Regions from separate parts of the Micromonospora sp. URMC 105 genome, predicted to be linked through region 1. Evidence: riboswitches for the same ligand, from Rfam matches in the RefSeq annotation. Region 1 holds a riboswitch; the other holds the start of a gene.
What was found. Region 1 has a riboswitch for cyclic di-AMP ahead of ACSNN7_RS23670 (NlpC/P60 family protein). Riboswitches for the same ligand answer to the same signal wherever they lie in the genome.
Positions count from the first base shown of each region.

Region 2: another riboswitch for cyclic di-AMP. It lies ahead of ACSNN7_RS11740 (transglycosylase family protein); the one in region 1 lies ahead of ACSNN7_RS23670 (NlpC/P60 family protein).

Region 1 is NZ_JBPQTL010000094.1:6,845-14,026, reverse strand. It holds gene ACSNN7_RS23710 (NUDIX domain-containing protein) at 1-270, opposite strand, end outside; gene ACSNN7_RS23705 (LysR substrate-binding domain-containing protein) at 515-943, opposite strand; partial or broken gene ACSNN7_RS23700 (helix-turn-helix domain-containing protein) at 947-1,174, opposite strand; gene ACSNN7_RS23695 (hypothetical protein) at 1,375-1,947, opposite strand; tRNA gene ACSNN7_RS23690 (tRNA-Gly) at 2,396-2,469, opposite strand; gene ACSNN7_RS23685 (zinc metalloprotease) at 2,706-3,692, shown strand; gene ACSNN7_RS23680 (pyridoxamine 5'-phosphate oxidase family protein) at 3,750-4,316, opposite strand; gene dcd (dCTP deaminase) at 4,395-4,973, shown strand; gene ACSNN7_RS23670 (NlpC/P60 family protein) at 5,016-6,056, opposite strand; cyclic di-AMP (ydaO/yuaA leader) riboswitch at 6,070-6,206, opposite strand; gene ACSNN7_RS23665 (NlpC/P60 family protein) at 6,353-7,182, opposite strand, start outside.
Region 2 is NZ_JBPQTL010000026.1:34,307-41,488, reverse strand. It holds gene nhaA (Na+/H+ antiporter NhaA) at 1-1,132, opposite strand, end outside; gene ACSNN7_RS11740 (transglycosylase family protein) at 1,221-1,907, opposite strand; cyclic di-AMP (ydaO/yuaA leader) riboswitch at 1,906-2,078, opposite strand; gene htpG (molecular chaperone HtpG) at 2,296-4,182, opposite strand; gene ACSNN7_RS11730 (class I SAM-dependent DNA methyltransferase) at 4,277-4,936, opposite strand; gene ACSNN7_RS11725 (hypothetical protein) at 5,120-5,245, shown strand; gene smpB (SsrA-binding protein SmpB) at 5,390-5,872, shown strand; gene ACSNN7_RS11715 (ArsR/SmtB family transcription factor) at 5,949-6,524, shown strand; gene ACSNN7_RS11710 (MFS transporter) at 6,521-7,182, shown strand, end outside.

The sequences.
Region 1 (7,182 bases):
CACCTGAGCCGGCGTCCACCACCGCACGGCGTGAAACTCTTCCGGGTCGGGGGTGAGCGGTTGATCCCGGCGGCCCTCCAGCAGGTACCAGAGGCTCACGTCGACGTGCCGGTCCTCGGGCGGGCCCACCGTCGGCGTGACGGTCATGAAGAGCGGGCGTTCGCCCGGCACCGGCGCAAAGACCGCCGGCACGCCCAGCTCCTCCACCACCTCTCGGCGTACCGTCTGGGCCGGGTGTTCCCCGGGCTCGACGTGACCGCCGGTGGGCAGCCACCGCCCGGCCTTCGGTGGTCGACCAGCAGGACACCGCCGTCGGCGGGATCACGCAGCAGGAAGTACGCGACCAGGTGCGGCGACGGCGTGCGGGGCTTCACCCGGCGGAAGACGTCGTCGGTCGCCGCGAGCCAGTCCAGGCACTGCGCGCGGTGCGCCGCCTCCAGCTCGTCGAGCGGCACGATCGACTCGACCAGCGCCCGGATCTCCGCCAGCACCCGCATGCCGGGCATCCTGCCAGTCACCGCCGCTGCGTGGTGTCCGCCGCCGCGCGGACGAACTCGCGTACCCGCTCGGTGGTGTTGGTCTCCAGCCAGACCGGGCCGCGCTGGATCGGCGGCGCGTCGCGGATGGGCACGTACGCGATGTCCGGACGCGGGTGGTACCGCCGGGTGTGCTCGCCGACCGGCAGCACCCCTCGGCCCATCGCCACCAGCGACAGCATCTCCGAGAAGGTGTTGCCGACCGGCCCCTTCGGCACCGGACGGCCGGACGGCGTGCGGTCCGGGGTGCGGTCCCGCTTGAACTCCGCCGAGGTCACCGCCGGGTACTGCACCACGGGGTGATCGGCGAGGGCCTCCAGGGAGACCGACTCGGCGTCGACCAGCGGATGCTCGGCCGCCACCGCCAGCATCCGGGCCTCCGACAGCAGCGCCGGGCCGTTCGCCATGCCGTCAGCGTGGGTGGCCCTCGGGCTGTTATGCGGCCGGCTGGAGCGGTCGCGCAGCCCCGCAAGTCCTTCTTCCTGGTAGCGGCGCTGCCAGATGTAGAACCGGGTGCGGCTGATGCCGTAGTAGCGGCAGGTTTTTGCCACGTTGCCGCTGATCTCTTCCGCATGGCGCAGGATCGCCAGCCGTCGCCGGGCCTGGCGATCCCGCTGCTGTTCGAGCGATGGGGGCACGGAATCTCCAACGATCAGAGACCCAAAGTGTCAACAACCTCCGGCAGTTCTAGACCGTCGGCAGCCGGCCTGACTGGTCTCAGGACCTACGTGGCAGACCAGTCCGGGGACCCAGGTGACGCTCCACCGAGTGCCGGTCCCTTAGGCGAGAGAGGTCTTCAACTCGGCCGACCTGCTGACCACTTCTGGCGACGGCGGACTTAGTCACGCAACTGCGCTGCTTGGGTCGCGCTCCAAGAGACGGGCAAGTCGGAGGGCAATAGCTGGGTGGGGTCCGTTGCACCTACGAAGAAGGCGAGGGCGCTGGGATCGCGGTCTTCCTGATCGTCTTCCTGCCAGCCGACGGCCGCTGAGACCACGTAGTCCAGCGAATCGCCCGACATGATGATGAAGGCTCTGTTGTGATCGGCCGTGCGGCCGGTCTCGCGCAGGATGCGCTCGTGCTCCTCAGTGGTGGCACACCGTAGGACCAAGCCGTCGTAGTCCATCCGCGTCTTCATCGCGTCGACTGGCTTGAACAGGAGATCGATTCGCGACTCGCGGTGCCCGGGGACTGCCACCGTTCGTGTGCGGAGCAGCAACTGACTGTGGCTCAGAGAGTAGGCCCACACACTAAAGTTGCGTTCGGACCGGAACAATTCCTTGCCTGGTGCAAAGTCATGATCTTTGTTGAGCCACGCTCTCGACTGCATGCGCGTCAGCATGACAGGAGGCGTCGAGGGCTCCAATTCGACTTGGTGCCGCTGCTCCACCACGCCCAGCTCCATCGACACTCGGCGGAGTGTCGCCAGGGTCCCGACTGGCCTGTCGCGCAGTCTCCGCGGCCCGACACCGCTTGCAGCCGGCCGGCCTCACCTCGGGGGCTGCGTGGCCACGTCGCCGGTGTGCTCACGCCATTGCCCACCGTCGGCTTGGACGAGACGCTTCACCATCTGCGGGGCTTCCTCTCGCTGTCGAACTGCCACCGGAGCACGTTGCCTGTCTCGGAGTCGCCTGCCCCGGCCACGACGTGCCAGGCCCGGATGGGCCCACGCGTCGACCCGCGCCGCGATGATCTACCAGCACACCGCCCGCGAGCGTGACGAGCACATCGCTGACGCGCTCAGCTCACAGATCAAGCAGAGCAGGGATCGGGCACGTAGCGGGCACGGCCAGCGCAAGAAGCGGTAGCAACGACTGAGGCCCCAGCCAGGAAACCTGTCCTGAGCTGGGGCCTCACGCTGGAGCGGGTGACGGGAATCGAACCCGCACTGTCAGCTTGGGAAGCTGATGTTCTGCCATTGAACTACACCCGCAGGCGGCACCACTGTACCCGAGGTGACCGCCGCCGTGCACCCAGGTACCCCCGCCACGCCCGGAGCCCCGCTCCCAGTAATCGATCTTGAGCGCTACGTATCGATGGAGAGCGAAAAGTTTCACAGCGGCAACATATGATCGTTCTCAAATCTGTCGATCGGTTGTAACGTCACCCCCACGTTCTCGACCACGGTGCGACATACCCCCTGTCGCGCCGCCAGAAAGAGGTGGGCCCATGGGACTCCGTCCCAACCTGCTGACCCGGCGTACCGCCGGCGTCGCGTCGACGACCCTCGCGCTGCTGCTCAGCACCGCTGCGGTGGGTGTCGTACCCGCTGCTTCCGCCTTCTCCGCCGCCCCGACGGAAGCCTGCGTCGAGCCGGCCGACGTGCACTCGGACGCCCGGATCAAAAAGGGCGGAATCGCCAAGCACGAGCCCAACGAGCTGACCGCCAAGCAGGTGCGTGAGCGCGAGGCGGACCTCGCCACCGCGCTGCGCGAGCGGGCGAGCTTCCGGGCCGGCGCCCAGGCCGCCGCCCCGTTGGCCACTGTCACCATCCCGGTCGTGGTGCACGTCATCCAGCGGGACGCCACCCGCGCCGGCGGCAACATCCCGGACTCGATGATCACCTCGCAGATCAACGTGCTGAACCAGGCCTACAGCGGCGCCACCGGTGGCGCGGCCACGGCCTTCGGCTTCCAGCTCCAGAAGATCAACCGGGTGACCAACCCGTCCTGGTACCCGATCGTGCAGGGCTCCTCGGCGGAGCGGTCGATGAAGACCTCGCTGCGCGTGGGCGGCAAGAACACGCTCAACGTCTACCTGGGCGAACTGGGCGACGACCTGCTCGGCTGGGCGACCTTCCCGCAGCGCAAGCTGAACAGCATGGACGGCGTGGTCGTGCTCAGCGAGTCGCTGCCCGGCGGCACCTCCGCCAACTACAACCAGGGCGACACCGGCACCCACGAGGTAGGCCACTGGCTGAACCTCTACCACACCTTCCAGGGTGGTTGCTCCGGCTCGGGTGACAGCGTCAGCGACACCCCGGCCGAGGCGTCGCCGGCGTTCGAGTGCCCGACCGGGCGGGACACCTGCACCACGGCCGGCGTGGACCCGATCACCAACTTCATGGACTACACCTACGACTCGTGCATGTACCAGTTCACCGCTGGTCAGGCGAGCCGCATGCTGACCGCGTGGAACGCCTACCGCGCGGCGTAGCACCTCAGCAGACGCCGATGCCGGCTCCGTCGCTCAAGACGGGGCCGGCATCGGCGTTCAGGCCGCCGGGCGGCGGGTGTCGAAACCGTGGCGGCCGCGGCGGGCCGGCCGCCGATCGGGTACGCCGGCGGCGTCGCCGCCGCGGTGGGCCGCACCCGGGTCGAGCCAGACCTGGACGGCGGAGGACCCCCGCCCCTCGCCGAACTGACCGAGCCCGCCCTGATCGCGGCGGGTCAGCATCGCCACGTCGACGCTGAACTCGAAGAGTCGCCAGTCGACCTGGGGCGCCGCCCGGCCGAGGCGGGCCACCCGCGCCACCTGGGCCGGGTCGGTGACCGGTTGCGCGCGCCCGGCGACGTACGCCTCGTCGTCGGTCTCCTCCGGCGGGAACGAGTGCAACGCGTACCGCCCGTCGCGTTCGAGGTCGCGCCGCTTGGGCGAGTCGACGACGAAGCAGAACAGACCCTCGTCGGTGATCACCGGGCAGACCGGGTGCACCCGGGGCCCGCCGTCGGCGCGGACGGTGGCCAGGTAGCCGAAGCCCGGCCCGTACTGCTGCATGAGAAGGCGGATCCCGTCGGCGAGTCGGGGCTCGTCAGCGGCGAATTCGGACCAGGAAGCCATACGGACATCCTATCGAACACGTGTACGAACGCGTAGTCCGACACGCAGGTCACCCGGTCCGCTCGATATGGTGTGCCGATGCTGCTCTCCGACCGCGACCTGGTCTCCGAGATCAAGGCGGGCACTCTCGCGCTGGAGCCCTTCGAGCCCACGCTGGTGCAGCCGTCCAGCATCGACGTGCGGCTCGACAAGCTCTTCCGGGTCTTCAACAACCACCTCTACACGCACATCGACCCGGCGATCCAGCAGGACGACCTCACCTCGATGGTGGAGGTCCCCGAGGGCGAGCCGTTCGTGCTGCACCCGGGTGAGTTCGTGCTCGCCTCCACGCTGGAGGTGATCTCGCTCGGCGACCAGCTCGCCGGCCGCCTGGAGGGCAAGTCCAGCCTGGGCCGGCTCGGCCTGCTCACCCACTCCACCGCCGGCTTCATCGACCCGGGCTTCTCCGGTCACGTGACGCTGGAGCTGTCGAACGTGGCGAACCTGCCGATCACGCTCTGGCCCGGGATGAAGATCGGCCAGCTCTGCATCTTCCGGCTCTCGTCCCCGGCCGAGCACCCGTACGGCTCCGCCGTCTACGGGTCCCGCTACCAGGGCCAGCGCGGGCCGACCCCGAGCCGCTCCTGGCAGCACTGGCGCACCTGGCCCACCCGCTGACGCCGCGCCGGGCTCCCGGCACCCCGGGAGCCCGGCGAGCGGTCAGCGTGGCCGGCCGTAGCTGTTGACCGGCCCGTCGTCGACCCGCTTCATCTTGACCGGCTGGCCCGCCTGGGAGGCGTGCACCACCCAGCCGCCACCGACGTACATGCCGACGTGGTGCAGGTCGGCGTAGTAGAAGACCAGGTCGCCGGGGCGCAGGTCGGCCCGGCCGACCCGGGCGGTGACCTGGCGCTGCTGGCGGGCGTTGTGCGGCAGCGAGACGCCCGCCTTCGCCCAGGCCGCGAGCATCAGCCCGGAGCAGTCGTACGAGTTGGGGCCCTCGGCGCCCCAGACGTACGGCTTGCCGATCTGTGCGCAGGCGAACTTCACCGCCGTCCCGGCCGGGCCGCCGGGGTAGCCGGCCGGGCACGGGGCCGGGCGCAGCTTGCCGCCGCCACCGCTGCCGTAGACCTTGAGCCGCAGCTTCTGCAGCCGGTCGATCTCGGTGTTGATCTGCTTCTTCTTCGCGGCCAGCTGGGCCTCGGTGCGGCTCAGCTGGGCAACCATCTCGTCCAGCGGCGCCTTCTCGGCGGCGAGCTTGTCCCGCAGGTCCTTGACCGCGCGCACGTCGCGCTGCTGCCGATCGGCGAACCGGTCGAGCAGTTCGAGCTGGTCGACCAGTTCGGTGGGGGAGGCGCTGCCGAGCAGGGCGTTGACGGCGGAGACGTTCTCTCCCTTGTACGCCTCGGCGGCGAGGCCGCTGACCTGGTTCATCGCGAGGTCGACCTGGAGTTGCAGCGGTTCGATCCGCCGGGCCAGCGCGTCGGCCTGCCGGCGCTTGGCGGCCAGGTCCTGACGGGTGGCGTTGTGCTGCTCGATGATCGGTTCGAGCCTGTTCCAGTCCTGGTCGATCTGCCGTTCGATCTCGGCGACCGAGGGGTCGGCGTGGGCCGCCGTGGGCGCACCGGTCAGGACGACGGCGGCGCCGGCCAGCGCAGCCAGGACGGTGGTGAAGCGGGACCAGCGTGGGCGCGGCGCAGCCGTCCGCCGGGCGACCTGGGTCGACCGGTACGACGGTGGCCGCGGGGCATGGTGTGCCACCGGGCTCCGGACTCCTTCTTCCGTCGACCGCCTACCGGGTTAGCTGACGGGTTCGGGCGGGAAGGGAGCGCCCTACCGCAGTGGTTGCGGATTCACCCCGGCGTACCTGGGTCCCCGGCTCGCCCGGAGGCGACTCGGCGGTGCCGGCCGCTGCCGCCCGGGATGGACGGACCTGTCGGCGGCCGACAAAGGACCAGAGTAGACGGCCGTTATCGATTCGCAACCCGCCATGCCGCCCGGCGTCGGGGATACGCGGAACCCCCGGTCGGATGACCGGGGGTTCGCGGCGGGTCGGGTCAGTTCGGCCGTCGGAAGCCGGCGACCGGCATGTAGTCGATGCTGGCGACCTGGACCGGCTTGCCGGTCCGGGGCGCGTGGACCATCAGCCCGTTACCGAGATAGAGGCCGACGTGGTGCAGGTCACTGAAGAAGAAGACCAGATCACCGGGGCGGGCCTCGGAGCGCGGGATGGACTTGCCCTCGTTCCACTGGGCGCCGGTGTGGTGGGTCAGGGAGATCCCGGCGGCCTTGTAGGCGTACTGGGTGAGGCCGGAGCAGTCGAAGGAGTCCGGTCCGTCGGCACCCCAGACGTACGGGTCACCGACCTGCTGGCAGGCCACCCGGATGGCGGTCTGCGCGGCGGTGCTCACCACGCCCTTGATGGTCGGGCAGCCGGCCACCTTGACGACCGTCTTCGGCATCGACGCCTGCAGCCGCTTGATCTCGGCGTTGATCTGCGACTTCTTGGCGGCCAGCTCCTTCTCCTGCTTGACCTCCGCCGCGATCAGCGCGTCGAGCTTCTGCTTCTCGCCGTCGTACTTCTTCCGGGCGTCGATGACGACCTGGAGCTCCTTGCGCTCCTGCGAGGCGAGCCGGTCCAGGATGGTCAGCTGCTCGGTCAGGGTGCCCGGCTTCACGCTGACCAGCAGCGCGCTGACGTCCTGCGAGGGGCCCGTCATGTAGTAGCGGGAGGCGAGGTCGCCGACCCGGTTCATGGCCAGCTCGGTCTGCAGGGCCAGCGGCTGGATCTTCTTCTCCAGCTCCGCCGACTTCTTGCGGTTGACCTTCAGCTGCGCGCGTACCTTGTTGTACTGCTCGATGGTCGGCTCGAGCTGTTCCCACTGCT
Region 2 (7,182 bases), on a different contig from region 1:
GCAGCGACACGGTGAACCCGATCCCGCCGAGCAACGCCAGGCCCAGCACGTCGAGCCAGTTCAGTCCCTCGTCGAGGTTGGCCCGGGTGAACCGGGACACCAGCCAGGTGGCGGCCAGGATGCCCACCGGCTTGCCGAGCACCAGACCGACCACGATGCCGACCGCGACCCGGTCGGACAGTGCGGTGGCCAGCCCGGCCAGCCCGCCGACCGTGACCCCCGCGGAGAGGAACGCGAAGATCGGCACCGCCACCCCGGCGGAGATCGGCCGGAACCGGTGCTCGAAGTGCTCCGCCAGGCCCGGCCCGGCGCCCGGCCCACCGGCGGCCGTGCTGCGCAGCACCGGCACGGCGAAGGCCAGCAGCACCCCCGCCACCGTGGCGTGCACACCCGAGGCGTGCACGAGCGTCCAGGTCACCGCCGCCAGCGGCAGCAGCAGCCACCAGGACCGGACCCGGCGCTGCACCAGCACGGCGAAGAGCGCGAGCGGCACCAGTGCGCCCAGCAGCGGAAGCACGGCGAGGCTGGTGGTGTAGAAGACGGCGATGATCACGATGGCGAGCAGGTCGTCGACGACCGCCAGGGTGAGCAGGAAGGTGCGCAGCGCCGACGGCAGCAGCCGTCCGACCACCGCGAGCACCGCGAGGGCGAACGCGATGTCGGTGGCCGTGGGGATCGCCCAGCCGCGGGCCCCGTCGGCCCCGGCGAACAGGAGGAACAGCACGGCCGGTACGACCACCCCGCCGACCGCCGCCGCCACCGGCACCGCGGCCCGGCGCGGGTCCCGCAGGTCTCCGGCGACGAACTCGCGCTTGAGTTCCAGCCCGGCGACGAAGAAGAAGATCGCCAGCAGCCCGTCGGCGGCCCAGGTCGCGAGGCTCAGGTCGAGGTGCAGCGACGCCGGGCCGACGGTGAGGTCACGCAGCGACCGGTAGCCGTCCGCCCAGGGCGAGTTCGACCAGACCAGCGCGAGCAGCGCCCCGACGAGCAGGAGCGCCCCGCCCACGGTCTCCTTGCGCAGGATGCCCAGGATGCGGCTGGTCTCGCCCCAGGAGCGGCGGGCGAACAGGCTGGTACGGCGCCGGGGGGCGTCGGTCACGGGGAGTCTCCTCGTCGGCAGGGATCGCGTCATCCATCGCCGACCAGACTTCCCGGCACACCAGGGCCAACCCTATCGGGTGTGCGGACCGGCGGCCCGGTGACCCGGACACGGCGACGCGTCAGAGGCTGAGCTTCTGGCCCGGGAAGATCAGGCCCGGGTCGCTGCCCACCACGCGCTTGTTGCGCTCGTACAGCGCGTGCCAGCCACCGGCCAGGTCTCGGGCCTCGGCGATCCGCGACAGGGTGTCACCCGCCCGCACCACGTACACGTCGCCGGTGGCGGCGGGGGCGCTGCGCCGCTGGCTGCGGCTGCTGTGCTGCTCGCCGCGCGAGGACCGCTCGGTGGCCTTCGACGAGCTGCGCGAGCCGGAGCGCCGCTCCGACTTCTGCGACTTCTGGGACTTCTGCGACTTCTCGGAGCTGCTCGCGTAGCTCTTGCTGGAGCCGCCCTTCTTGCCGCAGGTCGGCCAGGCGCCGATGCCCTGACCGTCGAGCACCTTCTCGGCGATGGCGATCTGCTCGCCCCGGCTGGCCAGGTCGGCGCGGGAGGCGTACTTCTTGCCGCCGTAGCCGGCCCAGGTGCTCTGCGAGAACTGCAGGCCGCCGTAGTAGCCGTTGCCGGTGTTGATGTGCCAGTTGCCGCCGGACTCGCACTGGGCGATCGCGTCCCAGTTGACGGCGGCGCTCGCCGGTGACGCCGGTGCCAGTACGGCAGCGACTGCGGTGACCGCACCGACGGCGAGCGTGCCGACGGCGATGCGGCGCGAGCTGACCCGTCGGTGACGGGCGGTGTATTCAGTTGCCATGTGGATTCCTCCACGCCGACGAGGTGAGCTGTCGGGTTCGGGCCGAGGAGCCCGGCCGCCGTGGCGGCTTCACCCCGAGGTGACGTGCACCGAGGAACGTGTGGGTCCCCCGCTCCATGCCCGGTGACAAGGTCCCAGCGGCCGGCGGCATGGATTAGGCGTTACCGGCCGTGGTGTCCGCGATCGCGAACACGAACGACGTTAGGAACCGTTTCGGGGGATTGCCCACTTCTTGTGAAGTTCTTCACCCGGCCGAGCGACGGCTTCGTCCGTCGAGTTGCGGGCCCGCCGATGATGCTCTACACGGCGGGCATTCGCATGTGGATCACGGTGCGGACCGGTCCCTTCCCGACCGCCGGGCGGTCGGGAAGGGACCCGTCGCAACCGGTCAGAGGGTGCGGGCCAGCCGGTCGGCGAGGAGCCGGGCGAAGCGGGCCGGGTCGGCCAGGTCGCCGCCCTCGGCGAGCAGCGCCATGCCGTACAGCAGCTCGGCGGTCTCGGTGAGAGCGTCGGAGTCACCGCCGCGCTCGTGCGCGGCGCGCAGGCCGGTAACCAGCGGGTGGGTCGGGTTGAGTTCGAGGATGCGCAGGACCTTCGGTACCTCCTGCCCCATCGCGCGGTACATCTTCTCCAGCGTCGGGGTGATGTCGTGCGCGTCGCCGACGAGGCAGGCCGGCGAGGTGGTCAGGCGAGACGAGAGCCGTACCTCCTTGACGCTGTCGGACAGCGCGCCGCCGAGGAAGCCGAGCAGGGCGGCGTACTCCTTGGTCTGCTGCTCCCGCTGCGTCTCGGCCTCCTCACGCTCCTGCGCGGTGTCCAGGTCCACCTGGCCCTTGGCGATCGAGCGCAGCGGCCGGCCGTCGAACTGCGCTACCCGCTCCACCCAGACCTCGTCGACCGGGTCGGTGAGCAGCAGCACCTCGTAGCCCTTGGCGCGGAACGCCTCCATGTGCGGGGAGTTCTCCAGCGCCGTCCGGGTCTCACCGGTGGCGTAGTAGATCTCTTCCTGGCCGTCCTTCATCCGCTCGACGTACTCGTGCAGGGTGGTCTGCTCGGCGGGGTCGTGGGTGGAGGCGACGGAGACGACGTCCAGGATCGCCTGCTGGTTGTCCGGATCCTCCAGCAGCCCCTCCTTGAGCACCCGGCCGAACTCCGACCAGAACGTCCGGTACCGCTCGGGGTGCTCGGCGCGCATCTCCTTGACCGTGGCGAGCACCTTGCGGACCAGCCGGCGGCGGACGATCTGGATCTGCCGGTCCTGCTGAAGGATCTCCCGGGAGATGTTCAGCGACAGGTCGTGCGCGTCCACCACGCCCTTGACGAAGCGCAGGTAGTTGGGCATGAGCGCGGCGCAGTCGTCCATCACGAAGACCCGCTTGACGTAGAGCTGCACCCCACGCCGGCCGTCGGCCAGGTACAGGTCGAACGGGGCGTGCGTGGGGATGAAGAGCAGCGCCTCGTACTCGAAGACGCCCTCGCCCCGCATGTGGATGGTCTCCAGCGGGTCGGCCCAGTCGTGGCTGACGTGCCGGTAGAAGTCGCGGTACTCCTCCTCGGCGACCTCGTCGCGCGGCCGGGCCCAGAGCGCCTTCATCGAGTTGAGGGTGGCTCGCTCGGCGTCCGCCGTGACCAGCCGGATCGGCCAGGCGATGAAGTCGGAGTACCGCTTGACGATCTCGCGGATCTTGCCGTGGTCGGTGTAGTCGGCGAGGTTGTCCTCGCTGTCGGCCGGCTTCAGGTGCACGGTCACCGACGTGCCCTGCGGGGCGTCGGTGACCGTCTCGACGACGTAGGTGCCCTCGCCGGTGGACTCCCAGCGGGTGCCCTCGGCCTGACCGGCGCGCCGGGTCAGCAGGCTGACCTTGTCGGCCACCATGAACGTCGAGTAGAAGCCCACCCCGAACTGGCCGATCAGGTCCTGCGCGGCGGCCTCACGGGACTCCTTCAGCTTGCGCAGCAGCTCGGCGGTGCCGGAGCGGGCGATGGTGCCGATCAGGGAGACGACGTCCTCGCGGGACATGCCGATGCCGTTGTCCCGCACGGTGAGGGTGCGGGCCGCGGGGTCGGTCTCGATCTCGATGTGCAGGTCAGCGGTGTCGGCCACCAGGTCCTTGTCGACCAGGGACTCCAGCCGCAGCTTGTCCAGCGCGTCGGAGGCGTTGGAGACGAGTTCCCGCAGGAAGACGTCCTTGTGCGAGTAGATCGAGTGCACCATCAACTGCAGCAGTTGACGCGTCTCGGCCTGGAACTCCAACGTCTCGGTCCGGCTGCTCACACCAACCTCCTCATTCCTTTCGGCACGGGCTCCCGGGTCGGGAGCCGCGGGAGAAGGATACGAGCCGGCGTGGTCGGCCGGTCACCGCCGGTCGTCACCGGCGACGGCGGGCCAGCAGGCAGGCCTGCGGGGTGGATTCGATCCGCCCGTCCCACTCCTGGGGCTCCCGGCAGAGCCGGGCCCGCACCTCCAGTCCGGCGGCGTCCAGCAGCCGCGCCACCTGCTCGGGCCGGCGGCGGTGGAAGGTGAGGGAGACCGGGCTCCCCCACGCGTCGGTGAGGTGCAGCGGCTCGTCGCCGACCTGGAAGGCCATCAGCAGGTGCGCACCGGGGGCGAGGACCCGGTGGAACTCGGCGAAGGCGGCCGGCAGCCGGTCGTCGGGCAGGTGGATGACCGAGTACCAGGCGACCAGCCCGGCGAGCGCGCCGTCGGGCAGGTCGAGGTCCAGCATGGATCCCTCGGTGAAGCGCAGGTCGGGGTGGTCCCGGCGGGCCTGCGCGACCATGCCCGGCGACAGGTCCAGGCCGGCGGCGTCCAGACCGAGGTCGTGCAGGTGCCGCGTGATCCGCCCCGGTCCGCAGCCGACCTCCAGCACCGGTCCGCCCCCGCCGGTGAGCACCAGCTCGGCGAAGGCCGCCAGCATGGCCCGCTCGAGCGGCCGGGCGGCCAGCTCGTTGCGGACGAACTCCTTGTAGTCGGTGGCCATGGTGTCGTACGAGGTGCGGGTGGCGGTGAGGAAGTCGGGCTCGGTCACGATCGCCGACCCTACCGCCCGACCCGCGGGCCACAGTGGACATCGCAGGGCCGCGTCGGCGGGAACCTAGAAACTCTTTCTTCGCATGACTGAAGTTCCAATGGTCTTCCAACTTCTTGCAGCGCTTCCTAGCGTGGTGCGGGGCCCGCGGTGGGCGGGCCCCGTCCGAGCGCAAGGAGGACCATGTCCGTCCGTACCCCGGTGCACCTCGCGGTGGCGGTCGCCGCCGCCACCGCCCTGCTCCCCACGGCCCCCGCCGCGGCCGACCCGCCCGCCGGGCCACCGACCACGTTCCTGGTCGGCGCCTGACCGTGGCCGCCGCCGGCACGGTGCAGACCGTGCGCGACCTGACCGGCAGCTTCCGCGGGGCGTGGCCGTGCGACCGGTGACCCGGTCACGTCGGTGCCGGCGGTATCCTGCACCCGGTCCGCAGCCCACCCGCAGGAGGTCGTGGTGTCCAGGGACACGGAGCGCCGGCTCATCGCCTCCAACAAGAAGGCCCGGCACGACTACACCGTCCTCAAGACCTACGAGGCGGGGATCGTGCTGGCCGGCACCGAGGTGAAGTCGCTGCGGGAGGGGCGGGTGTCGCTGGTCGACGCGTTCGCCCAGGAGCACGACGGCGAGATCATGCTGCACGGCCTGCACATCGCCGAGTACGGCTACGGCACCTGGACCAACCACCAGCCCCGCCGGACCCGCAAGCTGCTGCTGCACCGGGTGGAGATCGCCCGGATCCTGGAGAAGCTGCGCGACGGGGGCGTGACGCTGGTGCCGCTGTCGATGTACTTCAGCAACGGCTGGGCCAAGGTCGAGCTGGGTCTGGCCCGCGGCCGCCGGTCGTACGACAAGCGGCAGGTCCTCGCGGAGCGCGACGCCAACCGGGAGATCGCCCGGGAGCTGGGCCGACGCCTCAAGGGCCGCCGCCCCGCCTGAGTCACCGAACCGACCACCGTCCCGCAGTTCGAAAAGAACTCTTGTACATCATTTCTTGTACGTCTAGCCTGGCGGCATGCCGGAGGACGAGTCGACACTGCACCTGACCGACCCGCGGGCCATGCGCGCCCTGGCCCACCCGACCCGCCTGCGCCTTCTCGGCGAGCTGCGGGTGCGCGGCCCGCTGAGCGTCGGGATGCTGAGCGAACTCGTCGACGAGGCGGTCGGCTCGGTCAGCTACCACCTCGGCAGACTCGCCGAGCACGGCTTCATCCGGGAGGCGCCCGAACACGCCCGCGACCGCCGCGAACGCTGGTGGCGAGCGGCACACGACCGCACCAACTGGGAACCGGTCGAGGTGCTGCACGACCCGGAGCGCAAGCTCGCCTCGGACCTGCTGCGCCGGGCCGCCTTCCAGCGCTACGTCGAGCGGTTCCAGGCCTACCTCGACAGCGAGGCCACCCTCGACCCCGACTGGGTACGCGGCACCACCAGCAGCGACCAGATCATGCACCTGACCCCCGACGAGCTGATCGAGCTGCGCGCCGAGCTGGCGGCGCTGGGTGCCCGCTGGCGGGCGCGCAGCGACCCCGACCGGCCCGACGCCCGCACCGTCACGCTGATCTGGCAGGCCTACCGGGGGCCGCAGTGAGCGCCCCGCCGCGCCGGTGGGGTCCACTGCTCGGCCTGCTCGTCGGCCACACGGTCTCGCTGACCGGCAACATGCTCACCTTCATCGCCCTGCCCCTCTACGTGCTGGCCGAGACCGGCTCACCGGCGGCGACCGGCCTGACCGGGGCGTTCGCCGCCGCGCCGGTGGTCCTCGGCGGTGCCCTCGGCGGCGTGCTGGTCGACCGGATCGGCTACCGGCGGGCCAGCGTCCTGGCCGACCTGGTCTCCTGCGCGACGGTGGCCGCCATCCCGCTGCTCGACGCGACGGTCGGCCTGCCGTTCTGGGCGCTGCTCGCGCTGGTCTTCGCCAGCGGACTGCTGGACACCCCCGGGCAGACCGCCCGGACCTCGCTGCTGCCGGAGGCGGCGACCGCCGCCCGGGTGCCGATCGAACGGGCGATCGGCTGGTTCGAGGCCACCGAACGTGGGTCCCGGCTGCTCGGCGCGCCGGTGGCCGGGCTGCTGGTCGCCACCCTCGGCGCGCTGCCGGTGCTGGCCGTGGACGCCGCCACCTTCGCCGTCTCCGCACTGGTGGTGGCGCTGCTGGTGCCGCGCGGCATGCGCCCCGCCGGGTCGGCGCAGGAGGAGCCCGGCGGCTACTGGCACAATTTCGCCGCCGGAGTCCGGTTCCTGGCCCG